3 regions of the Saccharothrix sp. CB00851 genome follow, and region 2 is predicted to be linked to each of the others. Evidence: riboswitches for the same ligand, from Rfam matches in the RefSeq annotation. Region 2 holds a riboswitch; each other region holds the start of a gene.
What was found. A riboswitch is a leader RNA that binds a small molecule or an ion and turns the genes downstream of it on or off. The one in region 2 is predicted to bind S-adenosylmethionine.
Positions count from the first base shown of each region.

Region 1: another riboswitch for S-adenosylmethionine. It lies ahead of A6A25_RS40475 (aminotransferase class V-fold PLP-dependent enzyme); the one in region 2 lies ahead of thrC (threonine synthase).
Region 3: another riboswitch for S-adenosylmethionine. It lies ahead of A6A25_RS29310 (methionine ABC transporter ATP-binding protein); the one in region 2 lies ahead of thrC (threonine synthase).

Region 1 is NZ_LWLC01000065.1:152,648-162,841, reverse strand. Features, by position in the region: gene A6A25_RS40490 (multidrug effflux MFS transporter) at 1-1,214, opposite strand, end outside; gene A6A25_RS40485 (RluA family pseudouridine synthase) at 1,322-2,257, opposite strand; gene lspA (signal peptidase II) at 2,254-2,841, opposite strand; gene A6A25_RS40475 (aminotransferase class V-fold PLP-dependent enzyme) at 2,865-4,184, opposite strand; SAM riboswitch class IV at 4,220-4,333, opposite strand; gene A6A25_RS40470 (potassium/proton antiporter) at 4,398-5,870, opposite strand; gene A6A25_RS40465 (DUF167 domain-containing protein) at 6,049-6,330, opposite strand; gene A6A25_RS40460 (TetR/AcrR family transcriptional regulator) at 6,323-6,871, opposite strand; gene A6A25_RS40455 (RNA polymerase sigma factor) at 6,972-7,532, shown strand; gene A6A25_RS40450 (RNA polymerase sigma factor) at 7,631-8,197, shown strand; gene ileS (isoleucine--tRNA ligase) at 8,278-10,194, opposite strand, start outside.
Region 2 is NZ_LWLC01000012.1:400,535-410,728, forward strand. Features, by position in the region: gene A6A25_RS14535 (histidine phosphatase family protein) at 1-294, shown strand, start outside; gene octT (diglucosylglycerate octanoyltransferase) at 291-1,022, shown strand; gene A6A25_RS14545 (DegV family protein) at 1,034-1,876, shown strand; gene A6A25_RS14550 (ComEA family DNA-binding protein) at 1,963-2,688, shown strand; partial or broken gene A6A25_RS14555 (DNA internalization-related competence protein ComEC/Rec2) at 3,251-5,521, shown strand; gene thrC (threonine synthase) at 6,196-7,458, opposite strand; SAM riboswitch class I at 7,470-7,585, opposite strand; gene holA (DNA polymerase III subunit delta) at 7,682-8,665, shown strand; gene rpsT (30S ribosomal protein S20) at 9,045-9,305, opposite strand; gene A6A25_RS14580 (glycoside hydrolase family 3 N-terminal domain-containing protein) at 9,434-10,194, opposite strand, start outside.
Region 3 is NZ_LWLC01000034.1:112,547-122,740, forward strand. Features, by position in the region: gene A6A25_RS29295 (TatD family hydrolase) at 1-32, shown strand, start outside; gene A6A25_RS29300 (resuscitation-promoting factor) at 313-1,743, shown strand; gene rsmA (16S rRNA (adenine(1518)-N(6)/adenine(1519)-N(6))-dimethyltransferase RsmA) at 1,911-2,789, shown strand; SAM riboswitch class I at 2,876-2,968, shown strand; gene A6A25_RS29310 (methionine ABC transporter ATP-binding protein) at 3,172-4,182, shown strand; gene A6A25_RS29315 (methionine ABC transporter permease) at 4,179-4,862, shown strand; gene A6A25_RS29320 (MetQ/NlpA family ABC transporter substrate-binding protein) at 4,891-5,697, shown strand; gene A6A25_RS29325 (4-(cytidine 5'-diphospho)-2-C-methyl-D-erythritol kinase) at 5,829-6,794, shown strand; gene A6A25_RS29330 (ABC-F family ATP-binding cassette domain-containing protein) at 6,895-8,664, shown strand; gene A6A25_RS29335 (dienelactone hydrolase family protein) at 8,823-9,392, opposite strand; gene A6A25_RS46465 (DivIVA domain-containing protein) at 9,427-10,194, opposite strand, start outside.

The DNA.
Region 1 (10,194 bases), on a different contig from region 2:
CAGGCGGGGGTCGGGGTTGGTTCGGGGTCGCGGGTGATGCCGATGTCGCCCCTGGTCAGGGTGGCGAAGGCGAACAGGGCCAGGAGGGTGGCGGCGGCCATCACGGTCACCATCGGCAGCACGCTCGCCGAACCGCCCGCGCCGACCAGCGGCGCCATCAGGCCACCCACCAAAAACGTCGTCACACCCAGCACGGCCGACGCGCTGCCCGCCGCCTCCGGGTGCCGCGACATCGCCAGCGAACCGGCGTTCGGCATGAGCAGGCCGACGCTCATCGTCAGCACGAACAGCGGCGGCAGGAACGTCGCCAGCCCACCGCCCACCAGCCCGCCGACCAACAGCCCGACCCCACCGGTCGCCGCACCAGCCAGCCCGATCTTGAGCAGCGGTCGGGGCATGATCCGGCCGGTCAGCCTGGTGTTGAGCAGGCCGGCCAGCACGATCGCCACCGAGTTCGCCCCGAACACCAGGCTGAACTGCTGCGGCGTCAGCCCGTACACGCCCTGCAGCACGAACGACGCCCCGGCGACGTAACCGAACAGCGAGCCGAGGGCCAGCGCGGACGCCAGCGCGTAGCCGACGAACTTGCGGTCGGCCAGCAGCCCGCCGAACACCTTGATCGTGAGCAGCAGGTTCGCCGGACGCCGCTTGGCCTTGGGCAACGTCTCCGGCAGCCCGACGGCCAGAGCGATCAGCAACGCAAACCCGATCAGGGCGAGCGCGACGAACGTGCCCCGCCAGCTGGTGAACCGCAGCAACTGGCCGCCCAGCACCGGGGCGATCACCGGTCCCAGGCTGTTGACCAGCATGATCAACGACATGAACCGGGCCATCGCCAGGCCCTCGAACCGGTCACGGGCCACCGCCATCGCCACCACGAACCCGGCCGCCACGCCGAGCCCCTGGAGCAGGCGCAGGCCGGAGAGGGCGAGCGCGCTGGGCGCGACGGCGCAGAACAGCGAGACCACGACGTAGCTGCCGATGCCGAACAGCAGCGGACGCCGCCTGCCCCACGAGTCGGACAACGGCCCCACCAGCAACTGCCCCACCGACAGGCCGAGGATGAACGTCGTCAGCGACAGCTGGATCTGCGACTCCGTCGAGCCGAACTCACCGGCGATCGACGGGAACGCGGGCAGGTAGGTGTCGATCGAGAGCGGTCCGAGCAGGCACAGGGTGCCCAGCAGCGCCACGAGTCTGGCCCTGTTGTCCATGCCGCACTCCCCCGCGTCGTCTGGCAAAAGCTTCGCAAGCCAAACGAATGCGGGAAAGCGATATGGCCGAAGTCACGCGCTCGGCGCAAGACTTTCGGGCGGAAAGCTCAATAACCCTCTGCGCGCAACAGTTCCAGCGCGTCGGCGAGGTCGTCGGGGTACTCGCTGGTGAACGACACCCACTGGCCGTCGGCCGGGTGGTGGAAGCCGAGCGTGCGCGCGTGCAGCCACTGCCGCGTCACGCCGAGTCGCTTGGCCAGCACCGGGTCGGCGCCGTAGGTCAGGTCGCCGACGCACGGGTGCCGCAGCGCGGAGAAGTGCACCCGGATCTGGTGCGTGCGGCCGGTTTCCAGGTGCACGTCGAGCAGCGACGCGGCGCGGAACGCCTCCACCACCTCGTAGTGCGTGATGCTCGGCTTGCCGTTGGCCATCACGGCGAACTTGTAGTCGTGCTTGGGGTGCCGGTCGATCGGCGCGTCGATGGTGCCCTTGATCGGGTCCGGGTGGCCCTGCACGAGCGCGTGGTAGAGCTTGTCGACCGTGCGCTCCTTGAACGCGTGCTTCAACGCCGAGTAGGCGCTCTCGCTCTTGGCCACCACCATGACGCCGGTCGTGCCGACGTCCAGCCGGTGCACGACGCCCTGCCGCTCGGCGGCACCCGAGGTGGCGATCCGGATGCCGGCCGCGGCCAGGCCGCCCACCACGGTCGGACCGGTCCAGCCGGGGCTGGGGTGCACGGCCACGCCGACGGGCTTGTCGACCACGATCACGTCGTCGTCCTCGTGCAGGATGTCCAAGCCCTCCACGGGCACGGCCTGCACCTGCACCGGGCGTTCCGGCTCGGGCAGGGTGACCTCCAGCACGGAGCCGGCGACCAGGCGGTCCGACTTGCCGGCGGGCTGCCCGTCGAGCACGACGTCACCCGACTCGGTCAACGCCGCGACCACCGTGCGGGACAGGCCGAGGAGCTTGGCCAGCCCGGCGTCGACCCTCATCCCGTCCAGGCCATCGGGCACGGGAAGGGTCCGGTAGTCGCCACTCATGCGTTCTTCTCCGACTTCGAGCTGGGCTTCTTCTCGACGCGCGTGCCGTCGTAGTCGCGTTGGAGCAGAGCCATCAGCACGATCACGCCGCCACCCACGCAGATGGCGGAGTCGGCCAGGTTGAACACGGGGAAGAAGTTGCCCCACGGGTCGAGGACGGAGATGAAGTCGACCACGCCGCCGCGCAGCGGGCCGGGACCGCGGAAGATCCGGTCGACCAGGTTGCCCGTCGCGCCGCCCAGCACCAGGCCGAGGCCGATGGCCCAGCCGACCGACCGCAGCCGGCGCGCGATCCACAGGATGAACACGACCACGCCGGACGCGATCAGGGCGAGGATCACCGTCCAGCCCTCGGCCAGGCCGAACGCGGCGCCGGTGTTGCGGATCAGCGGCAGGTAGAGCAGGCCGCCGAACAGCTCGACCGGCTCGCGCCCCTCCAGCTCCTCGACCGCGATGATCTTGGTGATCAGGTCGAGCGCCAGCACCACCGGGGCGATCACGGCCAGCAAGAGGACCCGTCGCTTGGGCAGCGGTGCGTCCGGCTGGTCCGGCGTGTCCGGCTCGGTGTTGGGATCGGTGCTCACCGGGCCATTGTCCAGTATCGGAGTCAGCGCAGGAACGGCGGGAGCGCGCGCCGGTCGTCCAGAGGGGCCCAACGGCCGTCGCGGAGCTCGTACTCCCACCGCGAACCCTCCACCACGAGCGTGCGCAACGCGGCCACGAACCGGTCCACGTGCTCCTCGGTGGTACCCAGCCCGAGGGACGCCCGCAGCGCCCGGTCACCGTGCGTGAGGCGGTGCACGGCGACGTGGGCGCAGAACGCCCCATCACGCACGCCGATGCCGTGCTCGGCGGACAGCGCGGCGGCCAGGTAGCCGGCGTCCTGACCACCGACGGTGAAGCTCACCACACCCACCCGGTCGTGGTCCGACCCGAACAGCGCCAGTTCGTGCACACCCGGCACGATCTTCAGGCCCGCGCGCAGCCGCTCCAGCAGGACGCGCTCGTGCTCGGTGGTCTGCTCCCAGTGCCTGCTCAGCACGTCGCACGCCACGGCCAGGGCGTGCACGCCCACCACGTTCGGCGTACCCGCCTCGTGCCGCTCGGGCACCGCCGACCAGGCCACGCCCAGCCGGTCGCCGTGGTCGGTGACGCGGGCCGTCGCGCCGCCGCCCACCAGGTACGGCTCGGCGGCCTGCAGCCAGTCGGACCGGCCGACCAGCACCCCGGCGCCGAACGGCGCGTAGACCTTGTGCCCCGACAGCACGGTGTAGTCGACGTCCAGCGCGCGCACGTCCACCGGCCGGTGCGGCGCGAGCTGGGCGGCGTCCAGGGCGATCCGGGCGCCGTGCCGGCGGGCCACCCGCGACAGCTCGGCCACCGGCCAGACCTCACCGGTCACGTTGGACGCGCCGGTCACCACGACCAGCCGCGGGCCGACCGGTGCCGCGCGCAGCGCCCGGTCCAGCTCCAGCACCGCCTGGGCGGGTGAGTCGGGGGTGCGCAGGTGACGCACGTTCGGGCCGCGCCAAGGCAGCAGCGCGGCGTGGTGCTCGGTGTCGAAGAGAATCACGGCGGTGTGCCTGGGCACGCTCCTGGCCAGCAGGTTCAGCGCGTCGGTGGTGTTGCGGGTGAACACGACGGCGTCGCTGTCCCGGGCACCGAGGAACCGGCGCACCGACGCACGTGCCTGCTCGTAGACCTTGGTGCTGACCTGCGAGGCGTAACCCGCGCCCCGGTGCACGCTGGCGTACCAGGGCAGCAGCTCGTCCACCGCGTCACGCACCTGCTCCAGGCACGGCGCGCTGGCCGCGTGGTCGAGGTTGGCGTACTCGACGCGCTCGCCGGTCACCAGCGGCACGCGCAGCGACGAGACGACGACGCGGGGCAAAGCGGCGACTGCGGTGCGGGGAACTGCGACGGTCATGACGCCCTCCGGGGGTCCGGGACCCCACCCGTGGAGGCCCGCGCTTGCCGGACGCCCTGCGCGCCGGCCAGGTCCTCACCAGGGGCACCCCACCGCGGTAGGAGGGTTGCCGGCCAGCAAGCCTGGGCTTAGCGCTGGCACTCATGACCTTCGGCACCGAAGTTAACCCAGGCCGCCGCGCGCCGTCGAGGGGCGTTCACATCCTGGGAGCCGTCACGGCAGGCCGACGTCGCCCTTCCAGCGGGCGAACCGGCCCGCCCGGTCGACGGCCCGGATGCGCTGCTCGGTCGCCGTGCGCATGGCCTCCGTGCACACCACGAGCAGCTGGTCGTGCTCCTGCAGCCGGGTCGTCGGCTGCGGGGTGAAGCCGTTGTCGTCGCGCACGACGAGGCTGACCGAGGAGCCCGGCGGCAGCCGCAGCTCCGACAGGTACACGCCGTGCAGCTTGGAGCCCGGCTGGATGCGGACCTGGAGCAGCTCCGCGCCCAGCTGGTCCAGCGCCGACGAGTCGACCTGCACCTCGTGCGCCTCGCCGGACTTGACCAGCCGGAGCCACTTGGCCAGCCACGGCAGGGTCGTGCCCTGCACCACGGTCAGCACCACCACCAGCACGAACACCGCGTCCACCAGCTGTTGCGCGCCGGCCACGCCCTGGATCAGCGGCAGCAGGGCGAACACGATCGGCACCGCGCCGCGCAGCCCCGACCAGGAGATGAACACCTGTTCACGCCACGGCACGCGGAACGGCAGCGCGGCGCACAGCACCGACAGCGGCCGGGCCAGCAGCACCAGCACCGCGCCCGCGACCAGGGCCGGTACCAGCGCGTCGAGCAGCCGGTCGGGCGAGGCGTACAGGCCGAGCAGCACGAACAGCCCGATCTGCGCGATCCAGCCCAGACCCTCGGCGAACGACAGGGTGTCCGCGCGGTGCGGCAGGCGGGCGTTGCCGAGCACGAGGGCGGCGATGTAGACGGCCAGGAAGCCGGACGCGTGCGCGAGGTCGCCGACGGTGTAGGCGAGCAGGCACACGGCGACCGTGGCCAGCGGGTACAGGCCGGTGGCGGGCAGGGCGGCCCGGCGCAGCGCGACACCGCCGACCCAGCCGAGCACGATCCCGATCACACCGCCCGCGATCAGCTCGTAGAGCATGAGCAGCGGCGCCGTCCAGGTGATGGGATCGGGCGACGCGAGCAGCACGACGGCGATGTAGACCGGCGCGTCGTTGATGCCGGACTCCAGCTCCAACGCGCCGATGAGCCGCTTGCCCACGCCCACCCCGCGCAGCACGCTGAACACGGCCGCGGCGTCGGTGGACGACAGCACCGCCCCCCACAGCAGCGCCGTGCGCCAGTCCATGTCCAGCAGGAAGTGCAGCGCGAACCCGGTGACCGCGATGCTCACGCCGACGGCCACCGTGGACAGGGTGATGCCCAGCCCCAGCGCCGGTTTCACCGCGCTCCACCGCGTGGTCAGCCCGCCCTCGGTGAGGATCAGCACGAGCGCGACCGTGCCCAGCGAACGGGTCAGGTCGGCGTCCTCGAACTGGATGCCCACCACGGCCTCGCCGAGCAGCACCCCGATGCCGAGGTAGAGCAGGAGGGACGGCAGACCGAGCCGGATCGACACCCTGACCGCGATGACCGAAAGCAGGAGAACCGCGGCGGCGATGCCGAGGAAGTCCGTCACACCGCCCACTCGACCTCCAGGCCGTCGTCACCGCGACATCACTCGACGGGGTCATTCTCCCTGGTGACACCGAAATGGACGAATCCGGCACGCCACACGGCACCACGCGGCACCACGCACCGTCACCAGCCGGAAGTTCTCCGGCCCCGCACCGTCCACAGCGGACGTTTGTGCGCGCTCAGCTGTCGAGCAGCCGCGCCAGCACCTCGGCGGCGTCGGCCGGGGCGGGGTCGACCCGCACGACCTTGTCCCGGCCGCGCTCGCCCGCGACCACCTCGACGTCCTGCCTGCGCACGCCGAACGCCTTGGCCAGCGCCTTGCGCACGGCCTCGTTCGCCTTGCCCTCCACGGCGGGCGCGGCGACCGCGACGACCAGCGCGCCGTCACCCCACCGACCGCCGACGGCCTCTCGCTTCGCGCCCGGCTTCACCCGAATTCCGAACCGGAACGCCTCAGGCACGGCACATCACGATGGTCAGCGTCTCCTCCAGCAGCGTGCGCCTCCCCTTGACCACGTGCGGGGTGGACGACATCAGCTGGGCCTGTCCCAGGTAGACCGAGTACGCGAGCACGGCCCGCTGGTGCGCCACGTCGGCGTCGAACCCGAGTTGGCCGAACAGGTCCTCCATGTAGGCGATGCGGCGCTCGGTGACGCGACCCAGCACCGGCGCGACCGCCGGGTCGTCCTTGGCGGCGAGCATGGCCAGTTCCACCGCGCTGTCCTCGACGCTCTCCAGCACGGTGCCGAACAGCAGCCGCAGCTTCTCCAGCGGTTCCACCGCCGACTCGACCAGCTCGATCACGGACTCGGTGTGCTCGCGCTCCCAGCGTTCGAGGGTGGCCTTGAGCAGGGCTTCCCGGTTGGGGAAGTGCCAGTAGGCGCTGCCCTTGGTGGCGCCGATGCGCGCCGCGAGCGGTTCCACCGCGACCGCGGCCACCCCGCCTTCCGCCAGCGCTTGCAGGGCCACCCCGGTCCAGTCGTCGCGCGTTCGCCGTGCCACAGCTCCATACGCTACCGTACGGTAACGACGGCGCGGATTTCCTCCACAACCCCCGGTCTCGTCCGTCTACCGGTTACCGGGACCAGAGGGGGGAGGGTTCGTGACGCCGGAGGATCCCGACGACCACGCGGCCACCTTCAGCGACTTCTACCACCGCGAGCGCACCAGGCTGTTCCGCTTCGCGGCGGTGATGTCGCCGCACCTGGACCACGAGTCCGCGGTGCAGGAGGCGTTCGTCGGCGCGTGGCGGCACTGGCCGGTGATCGCTCCCGGGTCCAGGCGTGCTTGGCTGGTGAAGACGATCCGCAACCTGCTGGTGGACCAGGCCCGTCGGCGGGAGCGGCCGGGCGACCTGACCGACGAGGTGGTCGCCCGGCAGCGCGGCACGTACCGGATCCTGGTGCCCAAGCAGCGGGACGCCGAGACGTGGCACGAGCTGGTCAGCACGCTGGCGGCGGTGGCGAACCTGCCGGACCACCTGCGCACCGCGCTGGTGCTGCGGTTCTGTGACTTCGCCGACGACGAGATCGCCGACGTGCTGGGGTGCAGGCGGGCGTCCGTGCGGCGGTACGTGTCGCAGGCGCGGGCGCTGGTCAGCGAGCAGGTCGGCAACGAGGAGCGACGGGTGCGCGGCTCCCAGCGCGGGAAGGAGACGTCATGACCGACGAGTTGGACCCCCGGCTGGACCACCTGCGCGCCGAACTGGCCGAAGCCATCCCGGAGGACCCCGGCACGGACGACCTCGGCGTAGCCGCGATCATGGCCCAGGCGTCGAGGTACGAGCGGCAGGCGGCGCTGGTCGTGGCCGCACGGTCCGGTTCACGGGAGGCGCTGGACTCCCTGGTGGCCGAGCTGACCCCGTTGGTGTGGCACGTGGCCAGGGGCAACGGACTGGACCAGGCCACCGCCGAGGACGTCGTGCAGACGGTGTGGCTGAGCCTGCTGCGCCACCTGGACCGCCTGGCCGAGCCCAGGGCCGTGGCCGGCTGGCTGATCGTCGCCACCCGCCGCGAGGCCCAACGCGCCTGGCGCGACCTCAACGGCCGCCCGGCTTTGTCCACCGACTCCGCCATGGACCTCCCCGACGACCGCTGGCTACCGGAACCGGAAGCCCTGCGCGACGACCGCGACCGCCGCCTCTGGCACGCGTTCAACTCCATGCCACGCCGTTGCCAGGAACTGCTCCGCCTGACCGTCCTGGCAGGCCGCGCCGAGTACCGCGCCGTCGCCGAGGCCCTCGCCATGCCCCGCGGCTCGATCGGCCCGACCAGGGGCCGCTGCCTGAACCAGCTGAAAGCCCGGTTGGAACAGGACGACCTGCGATAGCCGTCCGGCGAGGACGTGCTCCCGCTCTTCTGAGCTTTCAGCACATCCTCGCCGGCTACCGGGCTACCGGGTCAGGCCGATCAGACCCGGGTGACCGAGACCCGGACCTTCTGGCCGTCACCGACGACACCGTCCGAGCCCTCGGCCACCTCGCCGTAGGAGACCGACTCGGCCAACGTCTCCTCCTTGATGAACGCCTCGAACCGGCGCACCGCGTCCTCCACCGCCGCCGGCAACTGCAGCGTCAACGCGATCCGGTCCGACACGTCCAGGCCGGCGTCCTTGCGCGCCTGCTGCACCACGCGCACCAGATCACGCGCGACGCCCTCGGCCGCCAGCTCCTCCGTGACCACGGTGTCCAGCACGACCAACCCGCCGCTGTTCGGCAACGCCGCCGTCGCACCCTGGTCGGTGGCGACCAGCCGCTGCTCGTACTCCTCCGGGAACAGCTCGATCCCGGCGGCCACGACGCGACCGTCCACCTCCTGCCAGTCACCGGCCTTCACGGCCTTGATGACCTTCTGCACGTCCGGCCCCAACCGCGGCCCGGCGGCGCGCGCGTTGACCGCCAGCTGGAAGTGGCCGTGCGCGTCCACGTCCGTGGTCAGCTCGACCTCCTTGACGTTGACCTCGTCCCGCAGCACCTCGGTGAACGCCTCCAGCTGCGCCACGTCCGCCGACGCGATCACCAGCTTCGCCAACGGCAACCGCACCCGCAGCTTGTTCGACTTCCGCAGCGACAACGCCGTGGACGCCACCTGCCGCACCTGGTCCATCGCGGCCACCAGCGCGTCGTCCGCGGGCAGGTCGGACGCCACCGGGTAGTCGGCCAGGTGCACCGAACGGCCACCGGTCAACCCACGCCACACCGACTCGGTGGTCAGCGGCAGCAGCGGCGCGGCCACCCGGCACACGACCTCCAGCACGGTGTGCAGCGTGTCGATCGCGTCCCGGTCGCCGGACCAGAACCGGTCGCGCGAACGACGCACGTACCAGTTGGTCAGCACCTCCAGGAACTCCCGGATCGACGCGCACGCGCCCGAGATGTCGTACTCGTCCAGCTGCCCGGTCACCCCGGCCACCAGGTCGTGCGTCTTCGCCAGCACGTACCGGTCAAGCACGTGCTCCGACGACGTCCGCCACGTCCCCTCGACCCCGTCCGCGTTGGCGTACAGGGCCAGGAAGTACCAGGAGTTCCACAGCGGCAGCACGGCCTGCCGCACCGCGTCACGGATGCCGCGCTCGGTCACCACCAGGTCACCGCCGCGCAGGATCGGCGACGCCATGAGGAACCACCGCATGGCGTCGGACCCGTCGCGGTCGAACACCTCGTTGACGTCCGGGTAGTTCTTGCGCGACTTGGACATCTTCTGCCCGTCGTCGCCCAGCACGATCCCGTGCGCCACGCAGTTGCGGAACGCGGGCCGGTCGAACAGCGCCGTGGCCAGCACGTGCATGGTGTAGAACCAGCCGCGCGTCTGGCCGTTGTACTCGACGATGAAGTCACCCGGGTAGTGGTCCTCGAACCACTCGCGGTTCTCGAACGGGTAGTGCACCTGGGCGAACGACATGGAGCCGGACTCGAACCAGCAGTCCAGCACCTCGGGCACCCGCCGCATCACCGACCGACCGGTCGGGTCGTCCGGGTTCGGCCTGGTCAGCTCGTCGATGACCGGCCGGTGCAGGTCCGTCGGGCGCACGCCGAAGTCGCGCTCCAGCTCGTCCAGCGAGCCGTAGACGTCCACCCGCGGGTACGCCGGGTCGTCCGACACCCACACCGGGATCGGCGAACCCCAGAACCGGTTGCGGGAGATGTTCCAGTCGCGGGCGTTCTCCAGCCACTTGCCGAACTGGCCGTCCTTGATGTGCTCGGGCACCCAGTTGATCTGCTGGTTCAGCTCGACCATGCGGTCCTTGAACTTCGACACCGCGACGAACCACGACGACACCGCGCGCTGGATCAGCGCGTTGTCGCACCGCCAGCAGTGCGGGTACGG
Region 2 (10,194 bases):
CTCTGGCGCGCGGACGGCACCCTGGCCCCGCCGGACGGTGAGACGCGCGTGGAGGTCGCCGAGCGCGCGCTCGCCGTCGTGAACGAGGTGGACGCGGAGTTCTCCGGCACGGTCATGCTGTGCGCGCACGGCGGCCTGATCAGCGCGTTGACCGGGCGGTTGCTGGACCTGCCGGTCGACCGCTGGGCACTGCTCGGCGGCATCGGCAACTGCCACTGGACGGTGTTCACCCGCCGGCCGCACGGCGACGGCAGGTGGCGGCTGTCGTCGTACAACGCCGGAATCACCCGGTGAGACTGCTCGTCGTCGGCGATTCGCTGTCGTTCCACGGTCCGGAGGGGCCGTTGCCCGCCGATCACCCCCGGTTGTGGCCGAACGTCGCCGCGTCCGCGTTGGGTGGGCACGCGGAGCTGGCGGCGGGGTTCGGCTGGACGGCCCGGGACGCCTGGTGGTCGTTGACCGGGGACCCTCGGGTGTGGTCGCTGCTGCCGCGCACGGACGTGTTGGTGCTGGCCGTGGGGCACATGGACACGCTGCCGTCGCCGTTGCCGACCTACCTGCGGCAAGGGCTGCGCTACCTGCGGCCGGACGGGTTGCGACGGCGGGCGCGGGCCGGGTACCGGACGTTGCAGCCGGTGCTCTCGCGGGCGTTCTGCGGGTATCCGGTGGCGCTGCCGCCACGGTTGACCGTACGTTACCTGGACGACTCGGTGCGTGCTGTGCGTGCTCTCGCGCCGGGGATCAGGGTGGTCGGGATGACGCCGTCGGTGCACTGCTCGGCTGCTTACGCGGGCGTGCACAGCGGGCGTGCGGCGGCGGAGCGCGCTGTGCGTGAGTGGGCGGACGGGGCGGGCGTGCCGCTGCTGGACGTGCCGCCGGTCGTGGGCGAGCACGTTCGGTCACGGCGCGGCAACCCGGACGGCCTGCACTGGGGCTGGGAAGGGCACGAGCTGGTCGGGCGGGCGATGGCGGAACTGATCAGGTCCGTGGCGGTCGGCCACTCGGGTGCGGCGGAGCCGTAGTCTCGGCACTCGTGTCCACCACGATCGTCACCGACTCCACGGCGTACCTGCCCGAGGGGTTCGCCGAGCGCAACGGCGTCCGGGTCGTGCCGCTGCACGTGGCGGTGGACGGTCGCAGCAGGTTGGACGGGGTGGACTTCGGTCCGGCGGAGCTGGCCGCGGCGTTGGGGGAGCACCGCCGGGTGACCACGTCCCGGCCGACGCCGGGTGAACTGGCCGAGGTGTACCGGTCCGTGTTGGCGGAGGGCGCCGAGGCGATCGTGTCCGTGCACCTGTCCCGTGAGCTTTCGGGCACGTGGGAGGCGGCGCGGCTGGCGGCGGAGGAGGTTGATCCGACCCGGATCCGGGTGGTCGACTCGCGGGCCACGGGCATGGGGTTGGGGTTCGCCGTGCTGGCCGCCTGCGCTGCCGGTGATGACCCGGCGTGCGCGGAGGAAGCCGCGGTGGCCGCCGCCGCCCGGGTCAGGATGTTCTTCTGCGTGGAGACGCTCGACCACCTGCGCAGAGGCGGGCGGATCGGCGCCGCCGCCGCGCTGGTGGGCACGGCGCTGGCGGTGAAGCCGTTGTTGCACGTGGACGACGGTCGAATCGTGCCGTTGGAGAAGGTGCGCACGATGGGACGGGCGATCGGCCGCCTGGTCGACCTGGCCGCGTCGGCGGCGGGTTCCGGACCGGTGGGCCTGGCTGTCCACCACTTGGCCGCGCCGGAACGCGCGGCGGAACTGGCGACGTTGCTCGACGAACGCGTTCCCGGCTCGACCGGCTGCCTGATTTCCGAGGTCGGAGCGGTGATCGGCGCGCACACGGGCCCCGGTGTGCTGGGCGTGGTGGTGCTGCCCGGAGGGGTGTCCTAGCCGCAGTTATCCAGCATTCAGCGAGTTATCCACAGATCCCGAACTGACACCCCGCCGCCTGCTCCATCCGGCCTAACGTCGACCGCATGTTCGACAGAAACCCGGAAACCACCACCGCCCGCCTCAAGGCCCTGGTCTCCCAGGAACGGGGCAGGCACCGCGCGTCGGATGCCGAGACGCTCGTGTTCGTCTCGTCGGCGGGTGACGCCGCCCCACCCAACTCCCTCGGCCGCCTGCTGCGCCGCTGGCTGCCCGAACAAGTCATCCCCCACCGCCGCAGATTCCTGCTGGCAGGCGTCATGGCCGGCGTGGCGTTGGCGGTCGCGCTGGCCCTGTGGTGGCAGCGCCCCGAGCCGGAAACCCCACCCGACCTCCCCGTAGCCGAGGCCGCGGCCGTCACCCGCGCCGAGGACCAGTTGGTCGTCAACGTCGTGGGTCAGGTACCCACCCCCGGCCTGGTGACCGTCCCGAACGGCGCCAGGGTGGCCGACGCCCTGCGAGCAGCGGGCGGAGCGAACCCGGGCGCCGATCTGACCCCGCTCAACCTCGCCCGCAAGGTCACCGACGGCGAGCAGATAGCCGTCGGCATCCCCGCACCCCAACCGGCCGAAGCGACCACCGGACCACTGAACCTCAACACCGCGACCAAGGACCAACTGGACACCCTGCCCGGCGTCGGCCCGGTGACCGCACAACGAATCATCGACCGAAGGCAGAAGCGCGGCCCCTTCACCTCCCTGAACCAGCTGGGCGAGATCGAGGGCATCGGCGACGCCAAGCTGGCCAAACTCCGCGACCTGGTCCGTCTCTAAGCGCACACCCGGAGACCTCATGCACCCCATCGACGGCGGCCCAACCCACGGCAGCCCACAAACCCCACCCACCCCGACCGACTCCACAGCGGACCGCGTCACGCCAACCCCCTACCCGCCAAGCATTCCCACCCAACGAACCGCACCGAACCTCCAGCAGACCAACAGCAGTCACGCCGACTCCCGCCACCGCACACCCCACCTCCTGACCGAAGCCCGCCGCGCCATCCACACCGCCCGCACCCGTCTCACCACCCTGTCCAGGTTCCGCTGGGTGAGCTCATGAGCCCGACCTGCGCACCGCTCGAACTGATCCGCTCACCACGCAACGGGCCACCCTCACCACCCACTCAGCCGTCACCACTCCCGGCATCCCCAACCAGGCAGGGAGGCCGAAGTCCGCCCGCACCGGCCTGCTCCTGGCGGCGCCGGTGGTTGTTCGAGAACGGTGTGAGCCGTTGGCTGCGCTCTGCCGTCGGCTTGGCCGCTGCCGTCCCCGTTGGCCCCGCAGTCCGCTTCGTTGTTGTCGCCGTTCCCGGCGGTTTCGTCTGGAGGTCGAGTCGTGAATCCCCGCGCGTACTTGGTGCCGGCGGCGCTGGCGGTGTGGGCGACGGCGTTGGCCGGGCTGCTCTGGGCGTGGTGGGCGGCACCGGCGGTCGGTCTGGTCGCCGCGCTGCTCGGCGGCTTGGTCCTGCGCCCGTGGCGGCCGGCGGCGGTGGCGGTGGTCGTCGCGGCGCCGGTTGCGGCGTTGTGGATCGGTGCCCAGGTCCACGGAGCTGCCCGCCACCCCTTGCGGGAGGCGGCGGAGACCGGGGCGTCGGTCACGGTCCACTTCGAACTCGACAACCGGCCGCACGGGCTGCGCACCAGCGGCTTCGGTTCGCGGGCAGGCGGGGTCGACCTGGTGCTGGTCCGGGGGACGCTCGAGGACGGTGGTCGGATCGTCGTGTTGGCGTCGGCGGCCCGGTGGCGGGATCTCCTGCCCGGCCAACGGGCCACCGCACGCGGCACCCTGGCCCTTCCCCGGGGTGGCGAGCTGACGGTCGCGGTGCTGCGGGTTCGTGGGCCTCCGCAGGACGTGACGGAAGCACCGGTGTGGCAGCGGGTCGCCGAAGACCTGCGGGCTGGACTGCGAAGAGCGAGCACCGCGCTCGACCCCGAACCGGCCGGGCTGCTGCCCGCGCTCGTCGTGGGCGACACCTCCGCCCTCCCGCCCAGGGTGGTGGAGGAGTTCCGCACGGCGGGTCTCGCGCACGTCCTCGCCGTCAGCGGGGCGAACCTGGCGATCCTCTGCGGCGCGGTCCTGTTGCTGCTGAGGCTGCTGAGGATCGGTCCGCGCGGGTGCGCGGCGGGGGCGATGGTGGCGCTGGTCGGGTTCGTGGTGCTGGCCGGGCCGGAGCCGAGCGTGTTGCGGGCCGCGGTGATGGGTGCGGTGGCGTTGCTCGCGTTGGTGCTGGGTCGGGAGCGGTCGGCGTTGCCGGCGCTCGCCGCGGCGGTGGTGGTCCTGGTGCTCTACGACCCGGAACTCGCCACCGATCCGGGGTTCGGGCTGTCGGTCGTGGCGACGGCGGCGCTGGTGCTGCTCGCGCCGAGGTGGGCCGCCGCCATGAAGGACCGGGGTGTCCCGGTGGGCTTCGCCGAGGCGCTGGCGGTGCCGGTGGCCGCGAACCTGGCGACCGCGCCGCTGGTCGCCGGGCTCTCCGGCCAGGTCAGCCTGGTCGCGGTGCTGGCGAACCTGCTGGTCGCCCCGGTCGTCGCCCCGGCGACGGTGCTCGGGGTGCTGGCCACCCTGCTGGCACCGGCGCACGAGCCGACGGCCCGGCTGGTCGTCGAGGTGGCCGGTCCGGCGGCGAGCTGGCTGATCACCGTCGGCAGGCACGCGGCGGCCGTGCCGGGAGCGGCGGTCGCGTGGCCCGGCGGCTGGGTCGGCGGGGTGTTGCTGGCCGGGGTGCTGGTGCTCGGCTACGCGATCACCAGGCTGCGCCGGGTGCGGACGCTGGCCGTGGCGGCTGTGGTCGGCGCGGTGGTGGTGATCGTGCCGCTGAACGTCGTCTCGCCGGGCTGGCCGGTGCCCGGCTGGTCGGTCGTGGCCTGTGACGTCGGGCAAGGCGACGCCGTCGTCCTGGCCACCGCCGAGCGCGACCGGGCGGTGCTGGTCGACACGGGGCCGGACCCGGTGCCGGTGCTGTCGTGCCTGCGCCGGCTGGGCGTGCGGCGGATCCCGCTGGTGGTGCTCAGCCACCTGCACGCCGACCACGTCGGCGGGTTGGCCGCGGTGATGGCCGAGCGGGGTGTCGGCGCGGTGGCGGTGGGGCCGTCGCGGCAGCCGGAGTGGGCGTGGGAGGAGGTGGTGGAACGAGCGCGGGAGGCCGGGGTCCGCGTGGTCGAGCTGGGCGCCGGGCAGCGGCTGAGCTGGCCGGGATTGGACCTCGACGTGCTGGGCCCGCGTGCGGACCCGGTGGGTGAGACGAACACGGCGGTCAACGACGCGTCGCTGGTGCTGCGGGCCACCACCGCGGCCGGGCGGGTGCTGTTGACCGGCGACATCGAGCTGGCCGGGCAGGCGGACCTGCTCGGCGGGCACGTGGACCTGCGGGCCGACGTGCTCAAGGTGCCGCACCACGGGTCGCGGTACTCGTCACCGGCGTTCCTCGCGGCCGTCCGGCCGCGGATCGCGCTGGTGAGCGTCGGCGCGGGCAACCGCTACGGCCACCCCAGCGGGGTGCTGGTCGACGCGTTGACGAGCCGAGGCGCGCTGGTGCTGCGCACGGACCGGGACGGCGACACCGCCGTCCTGGCAGGCCCGGACGGGCCGCGGGTCGCCCGCCGGGGCGGCAGCCATTCCCACAACGGACAAGGGGAGAACGATGAGGAACGACGTCTGGATCCGATTGCACTCCGGCTGGTCGCCGCGAGGCGGCAACCGGGCCGTGGCGTGGGCGCTGTGGCAGCCGGGCTACACCGCCGAACCGTGGCCGCGGGACGAACTGCGGCCCGCCTTCACCTATTACGTCTGCGAGGACCTGCCCGGCGGCGAACGCGGCATCGTCGCCAGGGCGACGGCCGTCGGCGTGATCCGACTGGCACAGGTGCCCTCGGCGGACACCGCCTACCGCCTGGTCGCCGACGCCCTGTTCGACGCCGACCTCATCATGCAGCCGGAGGAGTGGCACGCCGAGCGCTACAACCAGGAGAAGGCGACACGTCCCTGGCCTCAGATGCTCACCGCCTGGCGCGTGGTCACCGAACCGGTCGGGCCGCACGTCCTGCCGGAGCTGTCCGCGTTCCCCCGAACCGGCTGGCTGCGTTCGTCCCGGATCTCGCTATGAGAACCAGGAGGACGGAGACGGTCGTGGCAGTGCCCAGGCCGACCGCGGTACCGCGATCAAGCCGACCAGCGCCGGACAGATCGCCGAACCCGTCGACGGGCATCCCACCGCCGGGCTGACCCGGACCGTGACGTCCGGGCGGCCGGCATCGCGGTCGGCCGCCCGGACATCGCCGGGATCAGTCCTGGAGGGCCTTCAGGACGGCCTCGGCCGACGGCGGGACGTTGGCGCGGGGGCCGACGCGGTCGCCCAGGGCGTCGAGGGTCTTGAGGCCGTCACCGGTGATCAGGAGCACCGTCTCGCCGTCCGGGTCCAGCCGGCCGGTCTCGATGAGCTTCTTCGCGGTGGCGACGGTGACGCCGCCGGCCGTCTCGGCGAAGATGCCCTCGGTCCGGGCCAGCAGGCGGATGCCCTCGACGACCTCTTCGTCGGTGACGTCCTCGATCGCGCCGTTGGTGCGGCGGACGGCGTCCAGCACGTAGGGGCCGTCGGCGGGGGCGCCGATCGCCAGCGACCGGGCGATGGTGTCCGGGCGGACCGGGGTGACCACGTCGTGGCCGGCCTTGAAGGCGGCCGCGACGGGGGAGCAGCCGGTGGCCTGCGCGCCGAACACGCGGTAGGGGGTCTGCTCGACCAGGTCCAGTTCGCCCAGCTCGCGGAACGCCTTGTCGACCTTGGTCAACTGGGAGCCGGAGGCGATGGGCACCACGATCTGGTCGGGCAGCCGCCAGCCGAGCTGTTCGGCGACCTCGTACCCGAGCGTCTTGGAGCCCTCGGCGTAGTAGGGGCGGACGTTGACGTTGACGAACGCCCAGTCCTCGTGCTCGGCGGCCAGTTCCTGCGCCAGCCGGTTCACGTCGTCGTAGTTGCCGTCGACGGTGATCAGGTTGCCGCCGTAGACGGCGGTCATGAGGATCTTCGCCTGCTCCAGGGTGGACGGCACGAGCACCACCGACTGCCAGCCCGCACGGGCCGCGGCGGCGGCGACGGCGTTGGCCAGGTTGCCGGTGGAGGGGCAGGCCAGGACCTTGAAGCCCAGCTCGCGGGCGGCGGCGAGGGCGACGCCGACCACGCGGTCCTTGAACGAGTGGGTGGGGTTGCCGGTGTCGTCCTTCACCCACACCTTGCGCACGCCCAAGGCCTTGGCGAGGCGGTCGGCCTCGACCAGGCGGGTGCCGCCGGGGTTGGTGTTGGGGTGCGACTCGACGGTGGTCGGCACGGGGAGCAGGCCGCGGTAGCGCCAGATCGACCGGGGGCCCGCCTCGATGTCCTCGCGGCGGACCCGGCCGAAGTCGTAGGCCACTTCCAGCGGCCCGAAACACTCGAGACAGGCGTATTCGGCGGCGAGCGGCGTCTCGTGGCCGCACTCGCGACACGACAGTGCGCGGGCGGGACCGAGGTCGAAGGAGGTGGTGGCCGAGGGCACACTGACAGCAGTCATCGCGAGGTATCTCCTCATCTTTCCCGCGCGTCGCGGGTCGGAATTGGCACCGTGGTCGCCAGCGGACGCTGTGCGACGGGTTGCCGGGGCTTCTTCGGGCCGATCCCTCTGCCCCTCTGGATGAGCGGTATTCAGTTGTGGCCTCAACTTACGTCACCATCCCGACCTTCAGCCAGAGACGTCCACCATCCGGACGCCGGACGCGCGTGGGAGGATCGCGTCCGTGAGTGCGCCCGCTGACACGCCCGACGCCGTGCACCTGATCGTCGGCGAGGAGGAGTTGCTGGTCGAGCGCGCGGTGCGCGGTGCGTTGGCGGCGGCGCGGAAAGCCGATCCGCAGGCCGACCTGACCCGCGTGCGCGTGACCGATCTCACCCCGCCTGAGCTGGCTGAACTGGTGAGCCCGTCGCTGTTCGCCGAGGGCCGGGTGGTCGCGCTGGAGGCCGCGCAGGAGTGCGGCAAGGAGATCGCCGACGCGATCATCGGCTACGCCAAGGCCCCGGCGGACGGGGTGACGCTGGTGGTCGTCCACACCGGTGGCGGGCGCAGCAAGGTGGCCAAGGACCTGCCCGCGGCGCTGCGCAAGGCCGGTGCCCGGGTCACCGAGTGCCCCAAGATCACCAAGGCGGCGGACCGGGAAGCGTTCGTGCGCAACGAGATCCGGGCGGCGGGTGGTGGCAAGGCCGATCCGGAGGCCGTGGCCGCGCTGATCGAGGCGATCGGATCGGACCTGCGCGAGTTGGCGGCGGCGGCCTCGCAGCTCGTCGCGGACACGGGGGGCAAGGTCGACGCCGAGGCGGTCCGCCGCTACCACCGGGGCAGGGCCGAGGTGACCGGGTTCGCGGTGGCGGAGAAGGCCGTGATGGGCGACCGGGCCGGTGCGCTGGAGGCGTTGCGGTGGGCGATCCAGCTCGGCGTGCCGCACGTGCTGGTCGCCGACGCGCTGGCCGACGCGGTGCGCACGATCGCGCGGGTGTCGGCGGTGGGGCGGGGCGACCCGTTCAAGCTGGCGGGGGAGCTCGGCATGCCGCCGTGGAAGGTGAAGAAGGCCCAGGGGCAGTCGCGCGGCTGGGAGGACCGGGGGCTCGCGGCGGCGATGACGGTGGTCGCCGACCTGAACGCCGACGTCAAGGGCGTCGCCGCCGACTCGGGCTACGCCCTGGAACGCGCAGTGCTGAAGATCGTCGCGGCGCACGGCCGCCGCTGACCGGGACGCGGGTCGCGCTGGACGGGCCTGATGGGGCTCGGGGTGGGCGGGGCTCGGGCCGGGCTGGATGGGGTCTGGCGGGGGCTCGGGCCAGGCTGGGCGCTGGATGGCGCCTGGTGAGGGCGCGGGTCAGGCTGGGCGCTGGATGGCGCCTGGTGAGGGCGCGGGCTGGGCTGGGGCGCGGGCAGGGCTGGACGGGACCTGGCCGGGGCGCGGGCCGCGCGGATGGGGCCAAACCCGAACGCGGGCCGACAGAGATGCGGGTTGACCGGGGTGCGGGGCGGCCGGGGCGCGGGCTGATCGGGACGACAGAAAGGGCCGCCCACCCCGCGCGGGGTGGGCGGCCCTTTCGGCAAGAACCAGTGGCGTGAGGACCAGATCAGATCTGGTTGGCGCGCCGCGCCAGCGCCGACTTCTTGTTGGCGGCCTGGTTGGCGTGGATCACGCCCTTGGTGACGGCCTTGTCCAGCTTGCGGGAAGCCTCCCGCGCCAGGACGGTGGCCTTCTCCTTGTCACCGGCCTCGGCGGCCTCACGGAACTTGCGGATGGCGGTCTTGAGGGACGACTTGACGGCCTTGTTGCGCAGGCGCGCCTTCTCGTTCGTCTTGATCCGCTTCATCTGGGACTTGATGTTCGCCACGCGAAAGCCACCTTTTCCTCGGTCTGGAGAGTCGCACCGCGCTTGTCACCGGCTCCGCCCCACGAAGGGGCGGTTTTCCTCCACAGCGGAATGCCGCGCGGTACGGCAGAGAAGGATATCAGGGCAGCTCACCGCACCGTGAATCGAGTCCTCTCCTCGCCGACCACGACCTCGTAGTCGCCCTTGGCCACCTCCGGCTTGCCCGCGCCGTCCATGTCGCCGGACGTCACCGCCAGCCGCCGCACGTCGAACGTCACCTCGACCGCCCGCTCCTCGCCCGCCTTCAACGCCACGCGCGTGAAGCCGACCAGGCGCCGCTCCGGCGTGAGCACCTTGCTCACCGGCTGGTGCACGTACACCGGCACGATGAGGGTGCCGTCACGCGCCCCGGTGTTGGCCACGGTCACCGACACCTTCACCTGCTCGTCCCGCCGCACCTCCGCCGACTTCAGGGTCGGCGCGGACGTGGTGAAGGTCGTGTACGACAAGCCGTGCCCGAACGCGAACGCCGGGTCGTACCCCGAGCTGGCCACGGTGTTCGCGCCACGCGGCTGGTCGTAGGAGAACGGCTGGTCACCGACCGTCTTCGGCCACGACACCGGCAGCTTGCCGCTCGGGTTAACCGCGCCGAACAGCACGTCGGCGATCGCGCTGCCGCCCTCCGAGCCCGGCAGCCAGCCCGCGACCAGCGCCGGGGCGTCCGCCACCGTGCCGAGCACCTGCGGCCGACCGGTGAGCAGCACCACCACGACCGGCTTGCCCGTCGCACGCACCGCGTTCACCAGGCCCTGCTGCTCGGCGGTCAGCGCGGGCTCCTCGGTGTCCGACTCGCCCTCGGCGCCCGGGTCCTCACCGAGCACCACGACCACCGCGTCGGCGTCACCGGCCT
Region 3 (10,194 bases), on a different contig from region 2:
TCTTCGGTCTTCGTGACGCGGCGGAGTCGTAATCCTCCTTACAACGAATGGCGGACAGACTTGCTCCCCTAACGGAGTGACTGAACTCACAAGGATTGCGGGGGTGTTGGCACAACCGCCCGGGACCCGTTACGGTCCCGTGACCGTGCCCCGAGTAGCAGTTCGGGGCGCACCCGCAGTCGGGGCGGGTCACGTTGACACCAGAAGCGACGAAGCCGAACACGCACAGGAGTTGCCGGAGATCACCAGCTGACCACCGACATCGAACGTGCGCGTCGCCGGACTTCGCGCCTTCAGGAGGTATGGCACCCCGTGAACTCGTTCAACGAGGACACCGACTGGTTTACGCCCGTGCAGGCACCGATCACCGGTGTCGACGTCCTGGACAGACCCGGGCCGCCGTCCGAATGGGACACCGCGGTGTTCACCATCACCCCGGACGACGTCCTGGAAGTACTGGGACCTGACGCCGACGCGCTGCTGGAGAGCGCGAACGTCGACGTCGACGAGCTGATCCGGCTGATCAACGCCGAGACCACGCTCCTACCCCCGATCATCATCCCCGACGAGGTCTCCCAGGACCGGGTCGCGGGCGCACTGGCCGCCGAGCGGCCCGACGCCCCGCCGGCCGCCCTGGTCGAAGCCGCGGGGAAGTGGAAGCGGCGTTTCCTCAAGGCCGCGGTCGCCACCGTGCTGGTGACCATCTCCGGTGGCGGTGCCACCGCGATCGCGATGGACAAGTCCGTCACGGTCGACGTCGACGGTGAAGCCAAGACCGTCCGCACCTACGAGTCCACGGTCGGCGAGATCCTCGCCGACGAGGGCATCACGATCGGCGAGCACGACGCGCTCAGCCCGTCACCCCAGGCGAAGGTCGGCGACGGCGGGAAGATCTCGCTGGACCGCGGCCGGCTGGTGAAGATGACGGTCGACGGCGAGCAGCGCGAGGGCTGGGTCCGCTCGGTCACCGTGGACGAGGCGCTGGACCAGATGCAGGTCAACGACGAGGGCGCGTGGCTCTCGCACGACCGCGGCATGGACGTGCCCCTCAGCGGCCTCTCGCTCGAGGTCAAGAGCCTCAAGACCATCACGCTCTACGACGGCGGCAACGCGCCCCGGCAGCTGCAGACCACGGCCGTGACCGTCGAGGAGCTGCTGAAGAACGAGAACCTCACGCTCGGCCCGGACGACAAGCTCGAAACGGCGATGGACCTGCGCGTCACCAACGGCGCCGAGGTCCACATCACGCGCACCGGCGTGTCGGTGATCAACGCGACGGAGGCCATCCAGCCGCCCGTCGAGGAGGTCAAGGACGACACGATGATGAAGGGCCAGAAAGAGGTCCTGGACCCGGGCGAGGCCGGCGAGCAGATCGTCACCTACCGCGTCACCGTGAAGAACGGCGCCGAGGTCGGCCGCGAGAAGCTGGGCGCGAAGGTCACCAAGGAGCCGAAGCCCAAGAAGGTCAAGGTCGGCACCAAGCTCCCGCCGGACGGCGAGATCTGGGACCGGCTGGCCTACTGCGAGGCGACCGGCAACTGGGCCATCAACACCGGCAACGGCTACTACGGCGGCCTGCAGTTCAACAAGGGCACGTGGGACGCCTACGGCGGTGGCCAGTACGCCGCGTACCCGCACCAGGCGACCCGCGAGCAGCAGATCGCGGTGGCGACGAAGCTGCGCGACGCGCGCGGCGGCTACTCGGCCTGGCCCCACTGCCAGCAGAAGCTGGGCCTCCCCTAGATTGCCGCTGCTCCGCAGACGGCGGGCTCGGTCGCCTGGAAGTCGATCGTTCGCGCCTGATTTTCCGACGATCGAAAAGCGTGATCGCCGGAAAATGAGTCGCGAACGATCGACGCGACCTCGCGTGGTGGTCCAGGGGCGTGCGTGACGTGGTGGAGAATGCACGGGTGACTGAGGATTCGACGTCGGCCGGTTCGGGGAGCCACCTCCTCGGGCCGGCCGACGTGCGTCGGCTGGCCGCCGAGCTGGACATCCGCCCCACCAAGAAGCTGGGGCAGAACTTCGTGCACGACCCCAACACGGTGCGGCGCATCGTGTCGGCCGCCGACCTGCGCCCGGACGACGTGGTCCTCGAAGTGGGCCCCGGCCTGGGTTCGCTGACGTTGGCGTTGCTGCCTTCCTGCCGCGCGCTGGTGGCCGTGGAGATCGACGGGGTGCTCGCCGACCGCCTCCCCGTCACGGTGGCCGAGCGCGCGCCCGACCTCGCCGACCGGCTGACCGTCGTGCACGAGGACGCGATGCGCGTCACACCCGACCAGCTCCCGACCGCCCCGACCGCCCTGGTCGCGAACCTGCCTTACAACGTGGCCGTGCCCGTCGTGCTGCACCTGCTGGCCGTGCTGCCGTCGTTGCGCACCGGCCTGGTGATGGTGCAGTCCGAAGTCGCCGACCGGATGGCCGCCGGTCCCGGCAGCAAGGTCTACGGCGTGCCCAGCGTGAAGCTCGCCTGGTACGCCGACGCCCGCCGGGCCGGCCCGGTGCCGCGCTCGGTGTTCTGGCCCGTGCCGAACGTGGACTCCGCGCTGGTCGCGTTCGAGCGCCACCCACCGCTGTCCACTGTGGACCCGAAACGGCTGTTCTCGTTGGTGGACGCCGCTTTCGCGCAGCGGCGCAAGATGCTGCGCGGCGCGCTGTCCGGCTGGGCGGGTTCGGCCGCCGAGGCCCAGCGGCTGCTCGTCGCCGCGGGCGTGGACCCGGCGGTGCGCGGCGAACAACTGGCCGTCAGTGACTTCATCCGGATAGCCGAGGCCGCGTCCCCTCGGTAGTCGATGATCTTTCGGCCGAAAGTGTGATTTGCCGGACGATCCGGTTTCAGGCTTGCGTCAGCGAGGCTCGGTCAGGTCTACTCGTGGTGCCATCCCGAGCGGCCGAGAGACCTGGCTCTACGACGCCGCAGCAACCACCCCTCCATGGGGGCAGGTGCTTCAGCCAGGATCGATGGAGGATCACGTGCCCAGGATGCGAATGCTCACCCGCCGGCGGGTCGTCGACCACGGCCGCCGCACGTCGTCAGCCTGTCGCAGCTGCCGCTAGCAGCCCTGGGCGCCTTCGAATCCTCGCGTCCTTCATTCAGGACACCTTTCTGAGCTGAGCCGTCGGTCACGCACGCCACCAGCGTGCGCGCCGCATGCTGTCGTGGAGCGAAACGTGATCACTGTCGAGAACCTCACCAAGACCTTCCCCGGGAGTACCGGGCAGGTTCGCGCGCTGGACGGCGTGAACCTGGACGTCGCCGCGGGCACCGTGCTCGGCGTCGTCGGCCCCAGCGGGGCGGGCAAGTCCACCCTGGCCCGGTGCGTCGCGCTCCTGGAGCGCCCCGACAGCGGTGCGATCCGCGTCGACGGCACCGACCTCGTCTCCCTCGACGGCACCGCCCTGCGTGCCGCCCGCCGGCAGATCGGCGTCGTGCCGCAGGGCGACTCACTGCTGCGCCAGCGCACCGCCGCGGGCAACGTCGCGCTGCCGCTGGAGGCCGCGGGCGTGGCCGGGCCGCAGCGCCGCACCCGCGTCGCCGAACTCCTCGACCTGGTCGGCCTGACCGACAAGGCCGGCTCCTACCCCGACCAGCTCTCCGGCGGCCAGCGCCAGCGGATCGCGGTCGCCCGCGCCCTGGCCGCGTCGCCGTCCGTGCTGCTGGCCGACGAGCCGACGTCCGCGCTCGACCCCGACACCACCGGCTCGGTGCTCACCGTGCTGGACCGGGCCCGCGCCGAACTGGGCGTCACCGTCCTCGTCGTCACGCACGACATGGGCGTGGTCCGCAGGATCTGCGACGACGTCGCGGTGCTGGAGGACGGCCGCGTGGTCGAGCACGGCAAGGTGCTGGACCTGGTGTCCGACGCCACCAGCCGCACGGCCTCGTCCCTGCTGCCCGCCGTGGACCAGAACCCGGCGCTGGAAGGCTCGTTCGACCGGGTCGCGGACGTCGTGCTGATCGGCTTCGCCGCCGTCGGCGCGCTGCTGCCCGAGGCGACCAGCCGGTTCGGTGTCGAGCTGAACCTGCTCGGCGGCGGCCTGACCCGGCTCGGCGAGACCCCGGTGGCGCGGTTCCGCGTCGGCCTCAAGGGTGAGCGCGCGGACTCGGCGCTGGAGTGGATCTCGGAAGCGGGCGGCTCGGTGCGACGGACCCTGTCGGGTCCGCAGGGAGTAGCTGCGTGAGGTCTGCAACACCCTGGTCCATCGTGTTCGACGACGTGCTGGTAGCCACCGGCGAGACGTTGTACATGGTGGTCGTCTCCACCCTGATCGCTGTTCTGCTCGGCGCACCCGTCGGCATCTGGCTCCAGCTCACCGCGCCCGGTGGGCTGAAGCCCCGGCCGGTGCTGCACAAGGTCCTCGGGTTCGTCGTGGACCTGGGCCGCTCCATGCCGTTCCTGGTCCTGCTGGTGGTGCTCACCTCGCTGACCAGGTTGCTGCTCGGCAGCACCATCGGACCCACGGCGGCCATCGTGCCGCTGGCCGTCGGCGCGATCCCGTTCGTCGGCAGGCTGGTCCAGAACGTGCTGGCCGAGGTGCACGTGTCGGTGGTCGAGGCCGCCGTCACCACCGGGTCGTCCACGCTGCGGATCGTGCGCAGCGTGCTGCTCCGCGAGTCGTTGCCCGCGCTGGTCAACGCCGTCGGCGTCACCGCGATCGCCCTGCTGGGCTACTCGGCGATGGCCGGCGTGGTCGGCGGCGGCGGCCTCGGCGACCTCGCCGTGCGCATGGGCTACCAGCGCTTCAACGACCGCTACCTGTGGAGCACGGTCGTCGTGCTGGCCGTCATCGCCACCCTGATCCAGTTCACCACCAACCGCGTGGCCCGCGGCGTCGACCGCCGCCGCACCGCGTCCGTCTGATCGTCTTTCTCCTCACCTAAGGAACGAAATGCGTATTCGTGCTGCCCTGCTCGCCGTGCTGCTGACCGCAGTGGGCTGCGGTAGTGGCGACACCGGGGCCGCGTCCGACCCGAACGCACCCCTTAAGGTCGGCGTGAGCCCCGTCCCGCACGCCCAGGTGCTGCGCTACGTCGCGGACAACCTGGCCGCGTCGAAGGGCCTGAAGATCGAGGTCGTGGAGTTCACCGACTACGTGCAGCCGAACGTCGCGCTGGTCGACGGGTCGCTGGACGCGAACTACTTCCAGACCGTGCCCTACCTGGACACGTTCAAGGCGGAGAGCGGCGCGCCGCTGGAGTGGATCGGCCCGGTCCACCTCGAACCGCTCGGCGTGTACTCGAAGAAGCACAAGTCGCTGGCCGACCTGCCGTCCGGCGGCCGGGTGGCCGTGGCCAACGACGCCACGAACGAAGCCCGGGGCCTGCAGCTGCTCCAGGCCAACGGGCTGATCAAGGTGATCCCGGGCAAGGAGAAGACGGCGACCATCCGTGACATCGCGGAGAACCCCCGCAACCTGGAGTTCGTCGAGCTGGAGGCCGCCCAGCTGCCGCGCTCGCTGGACGACACCGACGCGTCCGTCGTGAACGGCAACTACGCCATCGACGCGGGCCTGAAGCCGTCGACTGACGCACTGGTCCTGGAGAAGACCGAGGGCAACCCCAACGCGAACGGCCTGGTCACCAGGGTCGAGCTGAAGGACGACCAGCGCGTCAAGGACCTGCTCGCCCTCCTGCAGTCCCAGCAGGTCAAGGACTACATCAAGGAAACCTTCGCCGGCTCCGTCCTCTCCGTCTGACCCCTGTCCACCGACCCGTGACTCGCGGTAGCCGGTCCCGGGACGCGAACGGAGGCACCTGACGTGCGTTTCACCGCAGGTCAGCGGTCAGTGGCAGCGAGCTACCCGGAAACGCCCGTACGCTTCATGGCGTGCTCGCTGTCGTCCCACCCCCGGTCACCGTCCGCGTCCCGGCCAAGGTCAACCTGCACCTGGCCGTAGGCGACCTCCGCGCGGACGGGTACCACGACCTGGTGACGATCTTCCAGGCCTTGTCCCTGACCGACGAGGTGACCGTCGCCATCGCCGAGGACCCCGGTGTCGAGGTGCACGGTGAGGGCGCCGACTCGGTGCCCACCGGCGCGTCCAACCTGGCCTGGCGGGCGGTGCGGGCGTTGGCCCAGCACGTCGGCCGCGACCCGGACGACCCGAAGGTCCGCGTCGTCATCCGCAAGTCCATCCCGGTCGCCGGTGGCATGGCGGGTGGCAGCGCGGACGCGGCGGCGACGCTGGTCGGCCTGGCCTCGCTGTGGCGGCTGGAGATCAGCCGGGACGAGCTGGCCGGCATCGCGGGCAAGATCGGCGCGGACGTGCCGTTCGCCATCTACGGCGGCACGGCGCTCGGCACCGACCGGGGTGACCGGATCGTGCCCGTGCTGTCCCGCCACACGTTCCACTGGGTGCTCGCGTTCGACCGGCGCGGTCTGTCCACGCCCGAGGTGTTCGACGAGCTCGACCGGCTGCGCGCGGACGGCGACCCGCCCCGTGTCGGTGAGGCCGAAGCCGTGCTCGAAGGCCTGGCCTCGGGCGACCCGCGCCAGCTCGCGCTGCTCCTCGGCAACGACCTGCAGGCCGCCGCCGTCTCGCTGCGCCCCAACCTGCGCCGCACGCTGCGCGCGGGCGTGAACGCGGGCGCGTTGGCCGGCATGGTGTCCGGCTCGGGTCCGACCTGCGCGTTCCTCTGCACGGACGGCGACTCGGCGGTGCGCGTCGCCGCCGAACTGGCGGGCGCGGGCGTCTGCCGGACGGTGCGCGTGGCGCAAGGCCCGGTGCACGGGGCGCGCGTCATCGGCACCGAGGAAGCACCCCGCCCGATCCCGCCCGAGGTGCACGCCTGACCTGCTCGCCGCTCTGCCGTGCGGGCCGGGTGTCGTCGCCGGCGCGATGGCTAGGCTGGCGTACCGCGTGGTCACCCGTTCTCGATGAAGGTGCTGGTAAATGGCCAACTTGGTCAACTTGGAGAACGTCTCCAAGTCGTTCGGCGTGCGTCCGCTGCTCGACGGCGTGTCCCTCGGAGTCGGCGAAGGCGACCGCATCGGCGTCGTCGGCCTCAACGGCGGCGGCAAGACGACGCTGCTGGAAGTGCTGGCCGGGCTCGCCGAACCGGACGAGGGACGGGTCAGCCAGAACCGCGGCCTGCGCATGGCGGTGGTCACGCAGCGCACCGAGCTGCCCGAGGGTTCCACGGTCCGCAACGCCGTGATCGACCCGCTCGGGTTCACCTCCGAGCACGAGTGGGCCTCCGACGCGCGGGTGCGGTCGATCCTGGACGGCCTCGGCATCACCGGGTTCGGCATGGACGCCCCGGTGGGCACGATGTCCGGTGGCGAGCGGCGGCGGGTGGCGCTGGCGGCGGCGCTCGTGCGGGACCTGGACCTGGTCGTGCTGGACGAACCGACCAACCACCTCGACGTCGAGGGCGTGCGGTGGCTCGCCGAGCACCTGCTGGCCCGTCGCACGGCACTCGTCGTGGTGACACACGACCGGTGGTTCCTGGACACGGTGTGCAGCCGCACGTGGGAGGTCGTCAACGGCAAGGTCGAGCAGTACGAGGGCGGCTACGCGGACTGGATCTTCGCCCGCGCCGAACGCGCCCGGCTGGCCGACGCGATCGAGGAGAAGCGCCGCAACCTGGCCCGCAAGGAGCTGGCGTGGCTGCGCCGCGGCGCGCCCGCCCGCACGTCCAAGCCCCGCTACCGCATCGACGCCGCCGAGGCGTTGATCTCCGACGTGCCGCCGCCGCGCGACTCGGTCGAGCTGCTGGCGTTCGCCAAGCGCCGGCTCGGGCGCACCGTGCTGGAGCTGGAGGACGCGACGCTGACCGTGCCCGACCGGGTGCTCGTGCGCGACCTGACGTGGCGGATCGGGCCGGGTGACCGGATCGGCATCGTCGGCGTGAACGGGTCGGGCAAGACGACGCTGCTCAGGGCGTTGGCCGGTGAGCGCGAGCTGGAGAGCGGCAAGCGCGTCCAGGGGCAGACGGTGAAGCTCGCGCACCTCAGCCAGGAGCTGCACGACCTGGACGGGTCGATGCGGGTGCTGGAGGCCGTCGAGGAGGTCGCGCGGCGGGTGGTGCTGGGCAAGCAGGAGATGTCGGCGTCGCAGCTGGCCGAGCGGTTCGGGTTCTCGTCGCAGAAGCAGTGGACGCCGGTCGGTGACCTGTCCGGCGGTGAGCGGCGGCGGTTGCAGCTGTGCCGGTTGCTGATGGCCGAGCCGAACGTGCTGCTGCTGGACGAGCCGACCAACGACCTGGACATCGACACGTTGCAGCAGCTGGAGGACCTGCTGGACTCGTGGCCCGGGACGCTGGTGGTGATCTCGCACGACCGCTACCTGGTGGAACGGGTGTGTGACAAGGTGGTGGCGCTGTTCGGCGAAGGTGGGCTGACCGACCTGCCCGGCGGGATCGAGGAGTACCTGCGGCGGCGGGACAAGCAGAAGGAAGCCGCCGTGCCGACCGCGAAGCCGGTCGCCTCCGCCCCTTCGTCCGCGGCTGACCAGCGTGCGGCGCGCAAGGAACTGGCCCGGCTGGAGCGTCGCCTGGAGACGTTGCAGAAGAAGGAAGCCCAGCTGCACGCGGCTCTGGCCGAGGCCGCCACCGACCCGGAACGACTGCTGGCCCTGGACGCCGAGCTGAAGGCCGTGCTGGCCGAGGCCGAGGACGTCGAGGCCCAGTGGCTGGCCGCCGCCGAAACCGCCGAATCCTGACCCGCGAGTCGAACGCTCAGGTCCCGCGTGTCGAACCTCCAGGACCCCCGAGTTCCGCGTTCAGGACAGACGTGAGTGTTGAACTCGGGGGTCCTGAGCGCTCGACACGCCCGACCTGAGCGTTCGACACGCGGGACCTGGAGGTTCGACTCGCGGGGTTAGGTGAGGAAGGTGGTGGTGCGGATCAGGAGGGTGGTGGCGGCGTCAGGGGTGTAGGTCGGGAGGCTCGGGTCGGCGAACAGGTGGTGGTCGCCGGGGTAGAGGAACAGCGCGGCGGTCGGTGTGGACGAGACCAGCGCACGGGCCGCGTCCAGGTCACCCTCCCCGACGAAGAACTCGTCGCCCTCCATCGCGTGCACCTGGACCGGCACGCCGTCAGGCCACGCCGAGCCGAACTCCGACACCGGGACGCACGCGCTGTACAGCAGCGCACCCCGGGCGCCCGGACGGGTCTGGGCCAGCATCTGAGCAGGCAGGACGCCCAGCGAGAACCCGGCGTAGAACACGTCCGACGGCAGCTCCGACACCGCCGCGCGCCCGCGCTCGACGATCGTGCCGAACCCGACCTCCTGCGCGTGCGCCGCACCGTCCTCGAGCCGCTCGAACACGCGTCCCTCGAACAGGTCAGGCGTGTGCACGGCGTGACCGGCCTGCCTGAGCAGCTCGGCGAACTCCCGCACACCGGACGTCAACCCGTGCGCGTGGTGGAACAGCACTACCTCGGCCATCTCGCCTCCAGCTGACGATCGGAGCACGGACACCCTAACGACCGCGCCGCCGCAGCTCCGCCGCCAGCAACGGCATCAACTCGTCCACGAACGCGCAGTCGTAGCCCTGCCCCGCCAGCAGCGACGTGGCGAACTTCGTCTTCGCCACCTCCGCCGACGACGCGCCGACCATGCCGTCCAGCGCGATCCCGACCTCCTCCAGCACCCGGTCCACCTGCGACGTCCGGTAGCCGCGCTGCGTCGGTCCGGCCAACGGGACCTTGATCAAGCGCAGCTGCTTCCACGACGTGATCGGCGGGAGCGCGCTCGGCCGCAGCGGTCCCTCGCCCAGCTGCTTCTCCACCCGCGCCAGGAACGCGTCCACCTCGGTCTCGTCGTACCCGCGCCGGCCGAACATGGGCCTGCTGAAGCGGACCTCGCGCACCTCGCGCGCGGTCAGGTCGTCCTGACCGAGCAGCGTGTTCTCGATGCGGTCCAGGAACTTGTCCACCTGGGACTCGTGGTAGCCGCGCCGACCACGCGGCGGCTTGCCGAAGGCGGCGGTGCGGACGTCGCGAGCGGTCAACGGGCGCGTGCCCGGACCCGGTCGCGGTCGAGCGGGAACGACAGGAGGTGCAGCGGGTGCAACGGCGACCCGGGCCGATGAGACCGGCCGGACGGGGGCGACGGGGGCGGGCATCCGCTCCAACGTCACCACGACGAGGTCGAGGAACGTGTCCACGTCGTCCTCGTCGTAACCCACCTGCCCCGGCGGCGCGTAGCTGAACTCGAAGTCCTGCACCTCCCGGGCGGTCAGGTCGTC